Regions from separate parts of the Puerhibacterium sp. TATVAM-FAB25 genome, predicted to be linked through region 1. Evidence: predicted binding sites of a transcription regulator. Region 1 holds the regulator's gene; the other holds the start of a gene.
What was found. The regulator HrcA, encoded in region 1, represses chaperone genes, less so after heat shock. The targets are predictions, from matches to a motif close to TTNGCACTCGNNNNNNNCGAGTGCNAA.

Region 1 (8,636 bases):
ACTGCAGCGCCTGCACGGCCTTGGCCATCGCGAGGTAGGTCTTGCCCGTGCCGGCCGGGCCGATGCCGAAGGTGATCGTGTTGACGTCGATCGCCTCGACGTAGCGCTTCTGCCCCACGGTCTTGGGCCGGATGGTGCGCCCACGGCTGGACAGGATGTTGAACGTCAGCACCTCGGCCGGCCGCTGCGCCGTCTCGGCGGTCAGCATGCCGACCGAGCGGCGCACCACGTCCGGGGTGAGCTCGGTGCCCGCCTCGACCACCTCGACGAGCTCGTCGAGCAGGCGGGAGACGAGCGCGACGTCGCCGGCGGGGCCGGCGACGGTGATCTCGTTGCCGCGGGCGTGCACGTTCACCTGCGGGAAGCCGTCCTCGACGGCTTTGAGCACCGAGTCGCGGCTGCCGAGCAGCGCCACCATCGGCACGTGCGGCGGTACGACGATGCGGTGCTCGCTGGGGTGCTCCACGCGGGAGTCGGGTCGGGGTGATGTGGCGGTCATGGGCCGGCTGGACGCCGCTGCACGCTCCTCGTTCGACGGTTCGCTCGACGGTCTCCCATTCTATCGGCGCCGCCCCGCCGCCCACCACGCGATAGCCGGGGCACCGGTCAGGCGGGCGTCCAGCCGAGCTGCTTGCCGGAGATGACGTGCCCGTGCACGTGGAAGACGCTCTGGCCCGCGCGCGGCCCGCTGTTGAAGATCAGCCGGTACTGGCCGTCGGCCAGGTCCCCGGCCACCTCGTCGGCCAGCGCGACCAGGTCCGCCAGCAGCAGCGGGTCGGCCGCCGCGAGCACCGCCACGTCGCCGTGGTGCTCCCGGGGCACCACCAGGCAGTGCACGGGCGCCTGTGGGTCGATGTCCCGGAAGGCGACCGACCGCGGGGTGGTGGCCACGACGTCGGCCGGCACCTCCCCGGCGACGATCTTGCAGAAGAGGCAGTCCTCGGTGTCGGCGCTCATGCAGCAGAACCTACCGCCGGGTGGTCGCCGCCCTCATCCGCAGCGCCACGGCGGCGCGGACCGGCCACGACCCAGCCCCGGCGCCACAGCCCCGGCGCCACAGCCCCGGCGCCTCGGCCCGGTCCCTCAGCCCCAGCGCCCGAGCCGCTCGCTGAGCAGCGCGACGGCGACCGGCCCGGCCGTGGAGGTGCGCAGCACGTGCGGCCCGAGCCGCGCGGCCGTGGCGCCGGCCTCGACCAGCGCGGCCAGCTCCGTCTCGGCGATGCCGCCCTCCGGCCCGACGACGACGAGCAGCTCCGGCACCGGACCGCCCGGCGTCGCCGCCGGCAGCGGCACGGCCGCCAGCGGCGTCGTCGCCTCCTCGTGCAGCACGACGACGGCGCCGCCCGCGGCGACGACCGCCCGGGTGCGCGCGGCGAGCTGCTTGGTGGTGTGCGCGTCGTCGACGGGCGGGAGCCAGGCCCGGCGAGCCTGCTTGGTGGCCGACCGCACGGTGGCCACCCAGCGGGCGTGCGACTTCGCGGCGCGCTCACCGCGCCAGACCACGACCGAGCGCTCGGACTGCCACGGGACGACGGCGTCCGCGCCGACCTCGACCGCCGCCTCGACGGCCAGCTCGTCGCGGTCGCCCTTCGCCAGGGCCTGCACCAGCGTCACGACGACGTCGGGCGCGGGCTCGTGCACGACGTCGTCGACCGTCAGCGTGAGGGTGCCGCCGTCGGCCTGCACCACCGTGCACCGCAGGCGGGTCCCGGCGCCGTCGACCACGTCGACGCGCTCGCCGGCGCGCTTGCGCTGCACGACGCCGGCGTGCCGGCCCTCGGTGCCGCCGAGCGTGTACGTGGCGCCCGGGGCGACGGCGGCGACCGGCGCGCCGCCGTCGGCGAGGAACACCGGCGCGCTCACGCGCCGCCCGCCGTCCGCTCCCCCGCGCCGGCCCGCGGGCGCGTCACCGGCCGCTCAGCTTGTCGCGCAGGCGGGAGAAGACGCCCGGGTGCGCGGCCGCGAGCCGCGGTTCGGGGCGCTCCTCGCCGCGCAGCGCGGCGAGCTGGCGCAGGAGCGCCGCCTGCTCGTCGTCCAGCGCGGAGGGCACCTGGACCTCCACGTGCACGTGCAGGTCGCCGCGCCCGCCGGTGTGCAGGTGGCCGACGCCGAGGCCCTTGAGCACCACGACCTGGCCGGGCTGCGTGCCCGGGCGCAGGTCGATCTCCTGGGCGCCGTCGAGCGTCTCCAGGTCCAGCACGGTGCCCAGCGCCGCCGCCGTCATCGGCACCGGCAGCGTGCAGTGCAGGTCGTCACCGCGTCGCACGAACGTCTCGTGCGGCTTCTCGCGGACCTCGACGTACAGGTCGCCCGCCGGCCCGCCGCCGGGGCCGACCTCGCCCTGCGCGGTGAGCTTGATGCGGGTGCCGGTGTCGACGCCGGCCGGCACGTTGACGGTCAGCGTGCGGCGCGAGCGGACGCGGCCCTCGCCGGCGCAGTCGGGGCAGGGCTCCGGGATGACGGTGCCGTAGCCGCCGCACGCGGAGCACGGCGCGGTCGTCATGACCTGGCCGAGGAACGAGCGGGCGACGCGCTGGACGTGGCCGCGGCCCTGGCAGACCTCGCACGTGCGCAGCTCGGTGCCCGGGCGCGCGCCCTTGCCGGTGCAGGTGGAGCACACGACGGCGGTGTCGACCTGCAGCTCGCGCTTGGTGCCGAACACGGCCTCGGCGAGCTCGACGTCCATGCGCACCAGGGCGTCCTGGCCGCGGCGGGCACGGGGCACGGGCCCCTGGGTTGTCTGCCCGCCGCCGAAGAACGTCTCGAAGATGTCCTGGAAGCCGAAGCCGGCGCCGAAGCCGCCGCCCGCGCCGCCGCCCGGCGCCGTCGGGTCCACGCCCATGTCGTACTGCTGGCGCTTCTCGGGGTTGGACAGCACCTCGTAGGCGCGCGCGACGTCCTTGAACCTCTCCTCGCCCGCCTCGCCGGCGACGTCGGGGTGCAGCTCCCGGGCGAGCTTGCGGTACGCCTTCTTGATCTGCTCGGACGTGGCGTCCCGCGGGACGCCGAGGGTCTCGTAGTAGTCGGCCACAGGTCTCTCTTGGGTCGGGGGGTCAGTGGGGCAGCACGCGCGAGAGGTACCGCGCCACGGCGCGGACGGACGCGATGGTGCCGGGATAGTCCATGCGGGTGGGCCCGATGGAACCGAGGATCGCGACGGGGTCGCCGCCCTCGTCGCCGGAGCCGTAGCCCGACGTCACCACGGACGCCTGGGCGAGCCCCTCGAGGCGGTTCTCGTGGCCGATGCGCACGGCGACGCCGTCCACGGCCATCTCCGTGAGCAGCCCGAGCAGCACGACCTGCTCCTCGAGGGCCTCGAGCACCGGGCTCAGGCCCTGCTCGAAGCGCATGCTCGCGCGGGCGAGGTTCGCCGTGCCGGCCAGCACGATGCGCTCCTCGTTCTCCTCGCCGAGCGTCTCGACGACGGTCTCGGCCACGGCCGTGGCGAGACCGACGAGCGTCGGGTCGAGGCGCTCGACGACGCGCGCGAACGCGACCGGCAGGTCCGTCAGGCCCTTGCCCGCCGCGGCGGCGTTGAGCCGCGCGCGCAGCTCGCCGAGCGTGACGTCGTCGAGGACCGGGCCGTCGTCCGGGTCGGCGGGGCGCGGCACCTCGAGGTAGCGCTGCTCGACACGGCCGGTGTCGGTGATGACGACGACGAGCAGCCGCTCGGCGCCGACCGGCACCAGCTCCAGGTGGCGCAGGCCCGAGCGCCGCAGCGACGGGTACTGCACCACCGCGACCTGGCCCGTGAGCTGGGCGATGAGCCGCCCCGCGCGGGTCAGCACGTCGTCGAGGTCCACGGCCTCGGACAGGAACGTCTCGATGGCGCGCTTCTGCGGCGACGTCAGGGGCCGGACCTCGGCGAGCCGGTCGACGAAGAGGCGGTAGCCCTTGTCGGTGGGGATGCGCCCCGCCGAGGTGTGCGGCTGCGCGATGAGGCCGGCCTCCTCGAGGGCGGCCATGTCGTTGCGGATCGTGGCGGGCGAGACGCCGAGCCGGTGACGCTCGGTGAGCACCCTCGAGCCGACGGGCTCGCGCGTCGAGACGTAGTCCTCGACGATCGCGCGCAGCACCTCAAGACGGCGTTCCTCGCTCACGAGCCCTCCTTCCCGCGGGGCAGCTCTTAGCACTCCTGCCTTCCGAGTGCCATCCTACGCGGGGGCGCCGACCTCGCCCGTGCCCCGTCGGTCACAGTGCGTCGGGCACGGCGCGTCGGGCACGGCGCGTCGGGCACGGCGCGTCGGGCACGGCGCGTCGGGCACCGCCTGAGGTACCCAGGCCGGAGGTCCCGCCCCGGAACCGGTCGGATGACCGATCCGCTGGCCTACCTCAGAGGCGCAGCGTGGAGCCATGAGCGCTGAGCTGTACCACGACACGTTCCGCCGGCACGAGGCCGAGGTCGCCCGCCGGCTCGAGCTGCGACGCCGCGCCGCCGAGCGCACCGCCGCCCCGCCCGCGGTGCGGGGCACGGCGGCCGGCGCACGGGCCCGGCGCGCCGCCGCGGGCCCGCTCGGGGGCGCGCTGCGGGGCGCCGTGCGCGGCCTGGCGACCCGCTACCACCACGCGTGACCCGCCCTCGTCGCGCGGGGCGTGTCGGTCGGCACCCCTGCGCGGCGTCGTCCTAGGCTCGCCGCCGTGCACGACCGCTACGGCTCCGACGTCCTCGCCTCCTCCGGCTCCAGCGTGCCCGGGCGCGTGAACGCCGTCCAGCACCACCGCGCGCGGCCCACCTCGCGACCGCAGGCCGCCGAGCCGGGGCTGGTGGTCGAGGAGGTGCAGACCGGCTGGGTCGGCGCCGTCGTGCGGGTCGAGAAGTCCGGTGGCGTGCACCTCGTGGTGCTCGAGGACCGCGCCGGCCGCACCCGCTCGTTCCCGCTCGGGCCGGGGTTCTGGGTCGACGGCGAGCCCGTGGTCCTCACTCCCCCGGTCACGTCCCGTGCGCCCGTCGCGCCGGGCCGCACGGCGTCCGGCTCTGTGGCCGTGCAGGGCCAGCGGGCCCGCGTGGCGCGCGGCTCGCGCATCTGGGTCGAGGGCAAGCACGACGCCGAGCTCGTCGAGAAGGTCTGGGGCGACGACCTGCGCGTGGAGGGCGTGGTCGTCGAGATGCTCGACGGCGTGGACAACCTCGCCGAGGCGCTCGCCGAGTTCGGCCCGACCCGCGAGCGCCGGGTCGGCGTGCTGGTGGACCACCTGGTGCCCGGCTCGAAGGAGCAGCGGCTCGCGGACGTGGCGCTGCGCACCGTGCCGGCCGGCACCGTGCTGGTGCTCGGGCACCCGTACGTCGACGTGTGGCAGGCGGTGAAGGCGGAGCGCCTGGGGCTGGAGCGCTGGCCGGTGATCGAGCGGGGCACCGAGTGGAAGCGCGGCGTCCTGCGCGAGCTGGGCTGGCCCGCCGCCGAGCAGGCCGACGTCGCGCGCGCCTGGCAGCGCATCCTGCGCAGCGTGCGCGACTACCGCGACCTCGACCCGGCCCTGCTGGGGCGGGTCGAGGAGCTCATCGACTTCGTCACGGCCTGACGGTACGGCACCCGGTCCGACACCCGGTCCGGCGCCCGGTCACACGGCCACCCGGCGGCCGTTGAGCCGCGTGTGCACGTACGCGCCGAGCAGCACCGCGACCGGCACGGCGACGAGCAGCCCCACGCCCAGGAGCAGCGCGCCGACGACGACCGTGACGGCGCCGAGCAGCGCGGCCAGCAGCGTCACCCCGAGGTTGCCCGTCACCTGCCGCACGCTGGAGCGCATCGCCGCCACGGCGTCGGCGCCCTGGTCGACGACGAAGTAGAGCGAGTAGTACAGCAGGACCGCCGCCACGAGCACGAGGATCCCCCCGAGGAGCGGGAGCAGCCCGAGCACGAGGTTGACCAGGCCCAGCAGGATCGCCAGCAGCACCACGTTGCCCGCGTTGCGGAGGCGGAAGAAGTCGCCGAGGCGCACCCGCCCCTGTCGGGCGGCGACCACGGCCCCCTGGACGAGCAGCGCGTACAGGACGAAGGCGACGATCTGCCCGACGGCGGAGACAAGCACGTCACCGAACGTCATCGCGGCGGCGGCGGCCGTCCGCAGCTCCTCGGGGTCGGCGTCGCGCACCGCGGAGACGCTCTCGCGGAGCTGGACGTTGGTGAGCGTCTGGACGACGGCGGCCAGGACGCCGACGAGCAGCGTCGCCAGGAGCCACCAGCCGGCGCTGCGGCCGAACGCCGACCACGCCCAGGAGTACCCCGTGCCGGCGGAGACCGGCCCGCCGTTGAAGCGGTCGCCGTACCCGCCGTACCCGCCGTACCCGCTGGGGCCGGCGCCCGGCGGGACCGGGGACGCGGCGGGCACGCCGTACTGCCCGTACCGCGGCTGGTCCGGCGGGCCGTACCCGGGCGGCGGGCCGTACCCGGGCTGCCCGGTGGCCGGCTGCTGCGGGGCGCCCGGGGGCGGCGGCTCGCCGGGCCGCGGCGGCTCGGGCCGGGACGGGTCCTGCGGCGGGACGCCGCCGGTGCTCTCGCTCATCGTGATCCCCTCGCGGTGCGGTCGCGGCCCCCTTGCGGCCACTCTCGCGCGCCGCGGCGGCCCGTGCCACCCTGCCGCCCGGCCTGCCCACGACCGCCGCGCTGACCTGCGGCGCGGCTCTGCGCGACGGGGCCCCACGGCGGTACGTTGGGCGTGCGGGGTCGGTCGGGAGGACCGGTCCGCGCGCCCACCGACGTCCCCAGGAGGCATCGTGTCCGAGCCGTCAGACCGCCCCGTGCCGCCGGGCGGTCCCGAGCAGCCCGCGCAGCCGGGTCCCGGGGCGCCGCAGCCGCCGTACGGGAGCCCGCAGCCGCCGCCCGCCGGCGGGCCCTACGGCCAGCAGCCGCCGTACGGGTCGCCCTACGGCCAGCAGGGGTACGGCCAGCAGGGGTACGGCCAGCAGGGGTACGGCCAGCCCACGCCGCAGCAGCCCTACTCCGGCTACGGACCGCGCCCCATGACGCAGGGTGACGAGAAGACCTGGGCGATCCTGGCCCACCTCGGCGGCGCCTTCCTGTCGTTCCTCGTGCCGCTGGTGATCTGGCTCGTGTTCCGCGAGCGCAGCCGGTTCGTCGACCAGCACGGCAAGGAGGCGGTGAACTTCCAGATCACCCTGGCGATCGGCTACGTCGCCAGCGTGCTCCTCATCCCACTGTTCTTCATTGGGGCACTCACATTTGCTGGCGTCTGGGTCTGCTCGGTGATCTTCTCGATCCTCGCCTCGGTGGTGGCCTCGCGGTCCGAGCCGTACCGCTACCCGGTGAACATCCGCGTCATCCGCTGAGCACCGCGGCCCGCCGCCCGGCGGGGTGCCGCACCGACGAGGGCCCCGACCGCGTGCGCGGTCGGGGCCCTCGTCCGTCAGCCTCGTCGTCGGACCTGCCGGCGGGCGGTCAGCCCCACAGGCGGCGCGAGGCGATCTCGGCGCCGCGCGCGAGCGTCTCGAGCTTGGCCCAGGCGATCTGCGGGTGCACGCGCCCGCCGAGGCCGCAGTCGGTGGAGGCGACGACGTTCTCGCGGCCCACCAGGCGGGCGAAGCGCTCGATGCGGTCGGCCACCAGCTCCGGGTGCTCCACGACGTTGGTCGCGTGCGACACCACGCCCGGCAGGATGACCTTGCCCTCCGGGAGCGTGCGGTCCTCCCAGACGCGCCACTCGTGCTCGTGCCGCACGTTGCCGGCCTCGAAGCTGTACGCGCCGGCGTCCACCTGGAGCACCTGGTCGACGATGTGCTCGAACCCGAGGTCGGTGGTGTGCGGGCCGTGCCAGGAGCCCCAGCACACGTGCAGCCGCACGCGGTCGGCGGGCAGCCCGCGCAGCGCGTGGTTGAGCGCCTCGACGCGCACCTGCAGCCAGCGCTGGTAGTCCTCGACGGCCGGCTCGGGGTTGACCTGGTCCCACGACTCGGCGAGCGACGGGTCGTCGATCTGCAGCACCAGCCCGGCGTCGAGGATCGCGGTGTACTCCTCGCGCAGCACGTCGGCCCAGGCGTAGAGGAACTCCTCCTCGCTGCCGTAGTGCCGGTTCGAGATGCGCGCGGCCGAGCCCGGCGACAGCGCCGCGACGAAGCCCTCGGCGGCGCCGGCGTCGCGCACCGCGCGGACGAGGTTGTCGACGTCGGCGGCGACGTCGTCCTGCCCGACGTACCGCAGCGGGCCGGTGGCCGTGGGGAACGCCGGCGGCGGCAGGTCGGGGTCGGCCAGGTGGATGCCCGAGCGCGGGTCGGTGTACGCCTCGGCGAACGCGGCGAGGTCGCGCCGGTCCAGGAAGCTGGTCAGCTCGACCGCACCGGGCTGCGACCGCTTCGGGGCGTCGAGGTCCGGGTCGTCGACGAGCTCCAGGCCGCCGGTGCGGTCGAAGGAGTAGGTCCACCAGGCGCCGTAGTCGATCGACTGCGTGCTGGCGTGCCCGTACTCGCCGTCGTTGACGACGTCGATCCCGGCCTGCACCTGGCGGCGCACGACGCCGGCGACGGCGTCGCGCAGGGCCTTGCGGTGCTGCTCGGGGGCGAGCGCGCCGTCCGCGCGGGCGGCGTTGGCCTCGAGCAGCTCGGGGCTGCGGGGCAGGGAGCCCACGTGGGTCGTGAGGATGCGGTCGGTGCTGCGGAGCATGCCGGGTCCTTTCCATCGGTC
Region 2 (8,636 bases), on a different contig from region 1:
GTAGGGCACCTGGCCCTCGACGCCCTCGGGGACGATGAGGTCGTCGCTGGTGACCTCGGCCTGGAAGTAGCGGTCCTTGGAGTACGACTTCTTGCCGCGCGAGGACATCGCCGCCATCGAGCCCATGCCGCGGTAGGCCTTGTACTGCTTGCCGTTGACGAGGATGGTGTCGCCGGGCGCCTCCTCGGTGCCGGCGAGCATCGAGCCGAGCATGACGGTCTCGGCACCGGCCACGATCGCCTTGCCGATCTCGCCGGAGTGGCGCATGCCGCCGTCGGCGATGACGGGCACGCCCGCCGGGCGAGCGGCCAGCGAGGCCTCGTAGACCGCGGTCACCTGGGGCACGCCCACGCCGGTGACGACGCGGGTGGTGCAGATCGAGCCCGGGCCCACGCCCACCTTGATGGCGTCGGCGCCGGCCTCGACGAACGCCTGCGCGCCCTCGCGGGTGGCGACGTTGCCGCCGATCACCTGCACGTGGCGGGTGGCCGGGTCGGTCTTGAGCCGGCGGACCATGTCGATGAGCATCCGGACGTTGCCGTGCGCGGTGTCCGCCACGAGCACGTCCGCCCCGGCCTCGACCAGCGTCGTCGCGCGCTGCCAGGCGTCGCCGAAGTAGCCGATCGCGGCGCCGACCAGCAGGCGGCCCTGGCCGTCCTTCGAGGCGTTGGGGAACTGCTCGGACTTGACGAAGTCCTTGACCGTGATGAGGCCGGCGAGCCGGCCCTCGTCGTCCACCAGCGGCAGGCGCTCGAGCTTGTGCTTGCGCAGCAGCGCCGTGGCCTCCTCGCGGGAGATGCCCGCGGCGCCGGTGATGAGCGGTGCCGGCGTCATGACCTCCTCGACCTTGGTCGTCGCCCACTCGGCGACGGGCGTGAAGCGCAGGTCGCGGTTGGTGACGATGCCGATGAGGCGGTCGTGGGAGTCGACGACGGGGAACCCGGAGATGCGGTACTCGCCGGCGAGCTTGTCGAGCTCCTCGAGCGTGCGGTCCGCCGTGATCGTGACCGGGTTCGAGATGATGCCCGTCTGGGTCCGCTTGACGAGGTCGACCTGGTAGGCCTGGTCCTCGATGGACAGGTTGCGGTGCAGCACGCCGATGCCGCCCTGGCGGGCCATGGCGATGGCCATGCGGGCCTCGGTGACGGTGTCCATCGCCGCGGACACGAGCGGCACCTTGAGCGAGATCTCCCGCGTCAGCCGCGAGGTCGTGTCGATCTCCGAGGGCGCGAGGTCGGAGTACCCCGGCAGGAGGAGAACGTCGTCGTAGGTGAGCCCGAGGAAGCCGAAGGGGTCGCGCGCCGCGGTCGAGTCCGTCATGCCATGAGTCTACGTTTCTGAGCGGGCCGATATTCCGGCCGTCCGGCGGCTGCGGCGGGCCTCACACCGGCCCCCGGGCGGGCGGCGCGGCCGCCCCGCCGGGGAACCGCCGCGTCACGGCGCGACGACGGCGAGCACCTCGTGCAGCAGGCCGGTGAAGCTGCGCACCCGCTGGACGCTCGCGGCGAGCGGGAGCTCGCCGGCGGACTCGTCGCGCCGCAGCCCGACGAAGATCGGCAGGTCGGGGTGGTCGTCGTGCAGCGAGTGGACGACGTCGAGGTCCGGCCGCGCAAGGCTGGTCGCCAGCACGACGGCGGCCGGCCGCACCATGGCGACCAGCTCGACCGACCGGTGGGTGCTGGCCGGGCCGGTCACCACGCGACAGGAGGCGCCCTTGGCCACCAGCGCGGCGGCCAGGGCGTGCGCGGCGAGCGGCACCACCTCGTCCGGCGCGGCGAAGACCAGCACGATTTTGCGCATCCGGCTGGGGTGGTTCGCCGGCGGGCCCCCGCCGGCGGACTGCGCCTGCTCGAACTCCTGCGTGAAGTCCCGCAGCGCCCGCAGCGCCGCCGTCGCGAGCACCAGCTCGGGCACCTCGCCGGGCGTGCCGAGCACCGTCCGCTGCGCGATGCGCGCCCAGGCGGGCTCGACCATCTGCGTCCACCAGGCGGCCGGGTCCGCCTCCGCGCCGAGGCGCAGCAGCGAGTCGCAGGCGGCCTGGTCGTAGGCGAGCGCCGCGTCGATGACGGCGGACACCCGCCCCGAGCCGGACGCTCCTCCGGGCGCCGGGGCCGCGCCGGCCGGCCGCGCGGGCGTGCCCTCGCCGCCGCCGGGCAGCGCCCGCAGGTGCCCGCGCGCGGCGCGCGGCTCGTCGTCGCCCTCGGGCTCCGCCTCCGGCGCGACGTCCTCGTCGGGCGCGTCGTGCACCGGCCGCACGTCGGCCGGGGTCTCGAGATCGGTGCCGTCCGCCTCGAGCGCCGCCCGCGCCGCGTCCACCGGCGCCACGCCCTCGAGCGTGAGCCGGCGCATGACGAGCAGCCGCGCCACGTCCTCGGTCGTGTAGCGGCGGTGCGAACCCGCGGTGCGTCCGGAAGGGCCGAGGCCGTACCGCCGGTCCCACGTGCGCAGCGTGGCCGGTGCGACCCCCAGGCGCCGGGCGACGGCCGCGACGGCGAGGCCAGGGCTCGACGCGCGGGTCCTGTCCTCGTCCTGAGCAGGCCGGGAGGAAGTCATGGCTCGATTCTGCCGACGCCCCGGTGGCCCCGCCACCGCGCCTCGCCCGGTGGCGCGATTTTGGGCCCCCTACCGCGCCAACCTCGGCGATCACCGCCTGAACCGGTTCAGAACTTGAGCAACAAACCTCTCGACGTCGAGACAGATTCGGGAGTTGAACAACTTCTGCCCAACTTGTAGGTTGTTCGCCATGACGGAGATCTCGAGGCTTCCCGGTCCGATGATGGAGCTGTGGGAGTGGCAGTACCAGGGCGCGTGCCGCGACGAGGACGACACCCTGTTCTTCCACCCCGAGGGCGAGCGGGGCTCCACCCGCCGCCGACGCGCGGAGGCGGCGAAGGCGATCTGCCGCACCTGCCCCGTGATGATGCAGTGCCGCGAGCAGTCGCTGCGCGTGCGAGAGCCCTACGGCGTCTGGGGCGGCCTGTCCGAGGACGAGCGGGCCGCGATCCTCGCCGGCACCGACCGCAAGTCCGGCTGACCTCGGCAGAGCGCCGCAGGCCCCGCTCGGCACGACCCCTTCAGCACGACCCCGACCGCACCGGCGACGCAGCGCCGCGCCGTCGGCCCCGGTTCCCCGTCCCGGGCACGCCGAGGTCGAAGCACGCGAAGGCCCCCCGCACCTCGAGGTGCGGGGGGCCTTCGTCGTGCAAGGCCCGGGATCGGGCCCCGTCGTCAGCGACCTGCCGGCAGGCTCAGTCGACGACGACGGCGAGGATGTCGCGGGCGGAGAGCACCAGGTACTCCTCGCCGGCGTACTTCACCTCGGTGCCGCCGTACTTGCTGTAGATGACCTTGTCACCGACCTTGACGTCGACCGGGATGCGGTTGCCCTTGTCGTCGAAACGACCCTCGCCCACGGCCAGGACCTCGCCCTCCTGGGGCTTCTCCTTGGCGGTGTCCGGGATGACCAGGCCGGAAGCGGTCGTGGTCTCGGCCTCGACGGCCTTGACGACGATCCGGTCCTCGAGCGGCTTGATGGGGACCGACACGTCGGACCTCCTTGTTCGCTGTGACTGCGTGGATGGACTGAGGTCGCGCCCGGAGGCTGGCCGTCGTCGCGGGTGCCGGCACAGCGCGCGTGCGCTGCGACCAATCTAGGAGCGCCGTTAGCACTCTGACAAGTCGAGTGCCAAGGTCCGTCCCGCGGCGCCCCGTCCGGGCCCGTGCGCGCCGTCTGGGACCATGGACGGGTGGACGCCTCGACCCTGAGCAAGCTGCTCAGCCCGGACGGCTGGGCCCTGCTCGGCTCGCTGCCCCCGTACGACGAGCAGCGCGCGATGGCTCTGGCCATGCGCCTGCGGGAGGCGGGCGTCGACCCCGACCTCGCCGCCGCCGCGCTCACGCAGTCGCGGCTGCGGGCCAAGGCGCGCGCCAAGCTCGGCGGCTTCGCCGACGGCATGCTCTTCACGCCCGACGGCGTCGAGCAGGCCACCCGGCTGGTCGTCGCCGCGCTGCACGCGCGGCGCTACCTCGAGGCCGGCGTCACCAGGGTCGCGGACCTCACGAGCGGCATCGGGGCGGACGCGCTGGCGTTCGCCGGCGTCGGGCTGGGCGTGCTCGCCACCGACGTCGACGAGATCACCGCGGCGATCGCGACGGTGAACCTGCGCCACTTCCCCGAGGCCGAGGTGCGCCACGGGGACGGGCTGGCGCTCGACCTCGCCGCCGAGGGGGTCGACGGCGTCTACGCCGACCCCGCGCGCCGCACCCGTGGCGGCAAGCGGGTGTTCGACCCGAAGGCCTACGCGCCGCCGCTCGACGCCGTCTGGGCGCTGCGCGAGCAGGTCCCCGCCCTCGGCATCAAGGTCGGGCCGGGCATCGCGCACCAGGGGCTGCCCGCCGACGCCGAGACGCAGTGGGTCTCCGTGGACGGCGACGTCGTCGAGGCCGGGCTGTGGTTCGGCCCGCTCGCCCCGGCCGGGCCCGGGCGCTCGGCGCTCGTGCTGCGCACGGTGACGGGCGAGGACGGCGAGGCGCGCACGCTGGCGCGCACGCTGCGGTCGGGCGACGCGGCCGGCGACCTCGCGGGCGTCGGCCACGAACCGCCGCCCGAGGTGGGCCCGGTCGGCCACTACCTGTACGAGCCGGACGGCGCGGTCGTGCGCGCCGGCCTGGTGGCACAGGCGGCGGCGGAGCTGGGCGGCCGCCTCCTGGACCGCACCATCGCCTATGTCACCACCGACGCGCCGGCGCCCGCCGCCGCCGTCGACCCGGCCACCGGGCGGGCGCCCGTGGCGACCGGCTACCGCGTGCTCGACGTCATGCCGTTCGGCCTCAAGCGGCTCAAGGCGTACCTGCGCGAGCGCGGTGTCGGGCGGCTGACGATCAAGAAGCGCGGCACCGCCGTCACGCCCGAGCAGCTGCGCTCCCAGCTGTCTCTCAAGGGCGACGCCGAGGCGACGCTGGTGCTCACGCGGGTGGGCGGCGCCCAGCACGTGCTCGTCGTCGAGCCGCTCGGCTGACGACCGCGCCCACGACGCGCCGGCGACGCGCCGGCACCGGACCGGTGCCGGCGGTCCGCGGCGCCCGCCGCGCGCCCGGCACGCGCCGGGGCCCCGGGACGTGTGAGCATGAGCGCATGGTGCTGGACTTCGCCGCCTCGCGGCGCTCGACGGTGGGACTGGAGTGGGAGCTCGCCCTCGTCGACGCCGACTCGGGCGACATGCGACAGGTGGGCCCCACCGTCGTCGAGCGGCTCGCGACCCCCGACGGCTCGCCGCACCCGCGCGTGCACCCGGAGTTCCTGCGCAACACCGTCGAGCTGGTGAGCGGGGTGTGCCGCACCGTCGGCGAGGCGGGCCGCGACCTGGAGCGCGCGGCCGAGGAGGTCCGCGGCGTCACCGACGCGATGCGCGTGGAGCTCATGTGCGCGGGGACGCACCCGTTCACGCGGTGGGTGACGCAGAAGGTCACCGCCAAGCAGCGCTACCAGACGATCATCGACCGTGCGCAGATGTGGGGCCGCCAGCTGCTCATCTACGGCGTGCACGTGCACGTCGGCGTCGAGGACCGGGACAAGGTGCTGCCGATCGTGCGCAGCCTGCTGGTGTACTACCCGCACCTGCAGGCGCTGAGCGCGTCGTCGCCGTTCTTCGACGGCAGCGACACCGGCTACGCCTCGATGCGCGCCCTGCTCTTCCAGCAGCTGCCCACCGCCGGGCTGCCGTACCAGTTCGAGCGCTGGGAGGAGCTCGAGCGGTACGTCGACGACATGGTGCGCACCGGCGTCATCGACGGGTTCGACGAGGTGCGGTGGGACCTGCGCCCGTCGCCGCGCTTCGGCACCATCGAGGTGCGCGTGTGCGACGGCGTCTCCAACCTCGCCGAGCTGCTGGCCCTCGCGGCCCTGACGCACTGCCTGGTCGAGCACCTGTCGACCATGATCGACGAGGGCCGGGCGCTGCCCACCATGCCGCAGTGGTACGTGCAGGAGAACAAGTGGCGCGCCGCGCGCTACGGCATGGACGCGATCATCATCCTGGACGACGAGGGCAACGAGGAGCTCGTCACCGACGCCGTGCGGCGGCTGGTCGACGAGCTGGCGCCGGTCGCCGAGCGGCTCGGCTGCACCGAGGAGCTGCGCGGCGTGCTGGACATCCTCGAGCGCGGGGCGTCCTACCAGCGCCAGCGCGCGGTCGCGGCCGCGCACGGCGGCGGGCAGGACGGCCTGGAGGCGGTCGTCGCCCGGCTCGTGGAGGAGATGCGCGCCGGGCACCCCCTCCCCGTGGCCTGACCTGCCGAGACACAGAGGCGGTGGGTCAGAGGCTGACGGTCGTCAGCGGCATCTGCGAGTCGACGCCGAAGTCGAGGGTCGACGGCGCCACACCGGCGCGCACGACGGCGGAGCCCAGGGCCGCGATCATCGCGCCGTTGTCGGTGCAGTACCGGATCGGCGGGATGCGCAGCTCGATCCCGGCCTCGGCGCACCGCTTGGCGGCGAGCTCGCGCAGCTGGCTGTTGGCGGAGAAGCCGCCGCCCACCACCAGGGTGTCCACCTCGTGCCGGTGGCACGCCGCGATGGTCTTGGCGGTGAGCACGTCGACGACGGCGGCCGCGAAGGACGCCGCGACGTCCGCCACGGGCACCTCGCGGCCGGCGTCGCGGCACGCCTCGACCCAGCGGGCCACGGCGGTCTTCAGCCCGGAGAACGAGAAGTCGTAGGCGTGCTTCTCCTGGTCCTTGGCCGCGGTGAGGCCGCGCGGGAAGCGGATCGCCTCGGGGTCGCCCTCGCGCGCCAGGCGGTCGATGTGCGGGCCGCCCGGGTACGGCAGGCCGAGCAGGCGGCCGACCTTGTCGAACGCCTCCCCCGCCGCGTCGTCGAGCGTGGAGCCCAGCTCGGTGACCCGCGTGGCGACGTCGTCGACGAGCAGCAGCGAGGAGTGCCCGCCCGAGACGACGAGCGCCATGACGCGCTCGGGGAACTCGCCGTCGACGAGCTGGTCGACGGCGGCGTGCCCGATGACGTGGTTGACGCCGTACAGCGGCTTGTTCAGGCCCACCGCCAGCGCCTTGGCGGCGGACGTGCCGATGGTCAGCGGGCCCACCAGCCCGGGGCCCGCGGTCACGGCGATCGCGTCGACCTCGGACAGGTCGACGTCGGCCTGGCCGAGCGCCTTGGAGATCGTGGGGACCATCGCCTCGAGGTGGGCGCGGCTGGCGACCTCGGGGATGATGCCGCCGTAGCGGGCGTGCTCGTCCATCGAGCTCGCCGTCGCGTCCACGAGCAGCTCGTTCCCGCGCACCAGCGCGACGCCCGTCTCGTCGCAGGAGGTCTCGATGCCGAGGACGAGGGGGTCACCGGAAGCCATGCCCCCATTGTCCCCCACCCGCCCGCCGGCGGGGACGCGCGGCGCGGCACGCGCGCCGGGAGGACGATCCTCTCGGGCAACCGTTGTGGCGATCGTCACCGTTGAAGGAGGAATCACCTCCGGCGAGCGGCGTGTTCCCGCAGGCATGACCGAGACGCTCTCCGCCCCCGCCCTCGCCGTCTCCGACGAGGTCGCGGACCTGCTGTTCCGCACCGCCCGCACCACCACGAGCTGGACCGCCGGCGAGGTCACCGACGGGCAGGTCGCCGCCGCCTGGGACCTGGCCAAGTTCGGCCCGACCGCGATGAACACGCTGCCCCTGCGCTTGCTCGTCGTCCGCTCCCCCGAGGCGAAGCAGCGCCTGGTCGCCCACATGGCCGACGGCAACAAGGCCAAGGTCGAGGCCGCCCCGGCCTCCCTCGTGCTCGCCGCCGACCCCGCCTTCCACGAGCACCTCGACGTGCTCTTCCCCGTCTACCCGGGCATCAAGGACCAGCTCGCGCCGGCCGCCGAGGTGCGCGAGGGCATGGCCCGCACCAACGCGCTGCTGCAGGCGGGCTACCTCGTCCTCGCCCTGCGCGCCGTGGGCCTGGCGGCCGGCCCGATGAACGGCATGGACTTCGACGGCGTCGACGGCGAGTTCTTCGCCGAGTCCGGCTGGAAGTCGTTCCTCGTGGTCAACGTGGGCCAGGCCGAGGGCGACGGCACCCCGCACCCGCGCCTGCCGCGCCTGGGCTTCGAGCAGGTCGCCGAGGTCCTCTGACCTCACCCGCCCCACCGTTGTGGGTACAGAACACGCCGTGCGTATCGCGATCCGCACGGCGTGTTCTGTACCCACAACCTGCCGTCAGGGGCGGGCGCCGGTGGCCGCGGGGCGCGACGGGTCGGCCGACCACTGCGACCACGACCCCGTGTACAGCGCCGCGGTCACGCCGACCGCGGCCAGCGCCAGGACCTCGTGGCTCGCCGTGACGCCCGAGCCGCAGTAGACCCCCACCGGCCGGCCGGCGCCGGGCCGCACGCCGAGCGCGGCGAACCGCTCGCGCAGCGCCGCGGTCGGCAGGAACGTGCGGTCCGCACCGAGGTTCTCGGTGGTCGGCGCGGAGAGCGCCCCGGGCACGTGGCCGGCGCGCGGGTCGACCGGCTCCACCTCGCCGCGGTACCGCTCGGCCGCCCGCGCGTCGAGCAGCACGCCGTCGGCGGCGACCTCCGCGGCCTCGTCGGCGTCCAGCACCGGCAGGTGGCCGGGGCGCACGACGACGTCGCCCCGCT

Region 2: a site for HrcA is predicted at 3,663-3,689, ahead of groES (co-chaperone GroES). Genes of this name have one in related genera too.

Annotation. Positions count from the first base shown of each region.
Region 1 covers NZ_JAXUAK010000002.1:267,309-275,944, forward strand. The annotation lists gene U5M74_RS03540 (PhoH family protein) at 1-499, opposite strand, end outside; gene U5M74_RS03545 (HIT domain-containing protein) at 607-957, opposite strand; gene U5M74_RS03550 (16S rRNA (uracil(1498)-N(3))-methyltransferase) at 1,084-1,863, opposite strand; gene dnaJ (molecular chaperone DnaJ) at 1,907-3,031, opposite strand; gene hrcA (heat-inducible transcriptional repressor HrcA) at 3,054-4,100, opposite strand; gene U5M74_RS03565 (hypothetical protein) at 4,354-4,572, shown strand; gene U5M74_RS03570 (DUF3097 domain-containing protein) at 4,639-5,520, shown strand; gene U5M74_RS03575 (hypothetical protein) at 5,560-6,504, opposite strand; gene U5M74_RS03580 (DUF4870 domain-containing protein) at 6,716-7,288, shown strand; gene U5M74_RS03585 (cobalamin-independent methionine synthase II family protein) at 7,398-8,615, opposite strand; SAM riboswitch class I at 8,625-8,636, opposite strand, start outside.
Region 2 covers NZ_JAXUAK010000017.1:24,060-32,695, reverse strand. The annotation lists gene guaB (IMP dehydrogenase) at 1-1,320, opposite strand, end outside; gene U5M74_RS13740 (MerR family transcriptional regulator) at 1,435-2,553, opposite strand; gene U5M74_RS13735 (WhiB family transcriptional regulator) at 2,744-3,034, shown strand; gene groES (co-chaperone GroES) at 3,249-3,545, opposite strand; gene U5M74_RS13725 (THUMP-like domain-containing protein) at 3,747-5,018, shown strand; gene U5M74_RS13720 (glutamate--cysteine ligase) at 5,135-6,289, shown strand; gene tsaD (tRNA (adenosine(37)-N6)-threonylcarbamoyltransferase complex transferase subunit TsaD) at 6,315-7,364, opposite strand; gene U5M74_RS13710 (malonic semialdehyde reductase) at 7,510-8,127, shown strand; gene U5M74_RS13705 (sulfurtransferase) at 8,212-8,636, opposite strand, start outside.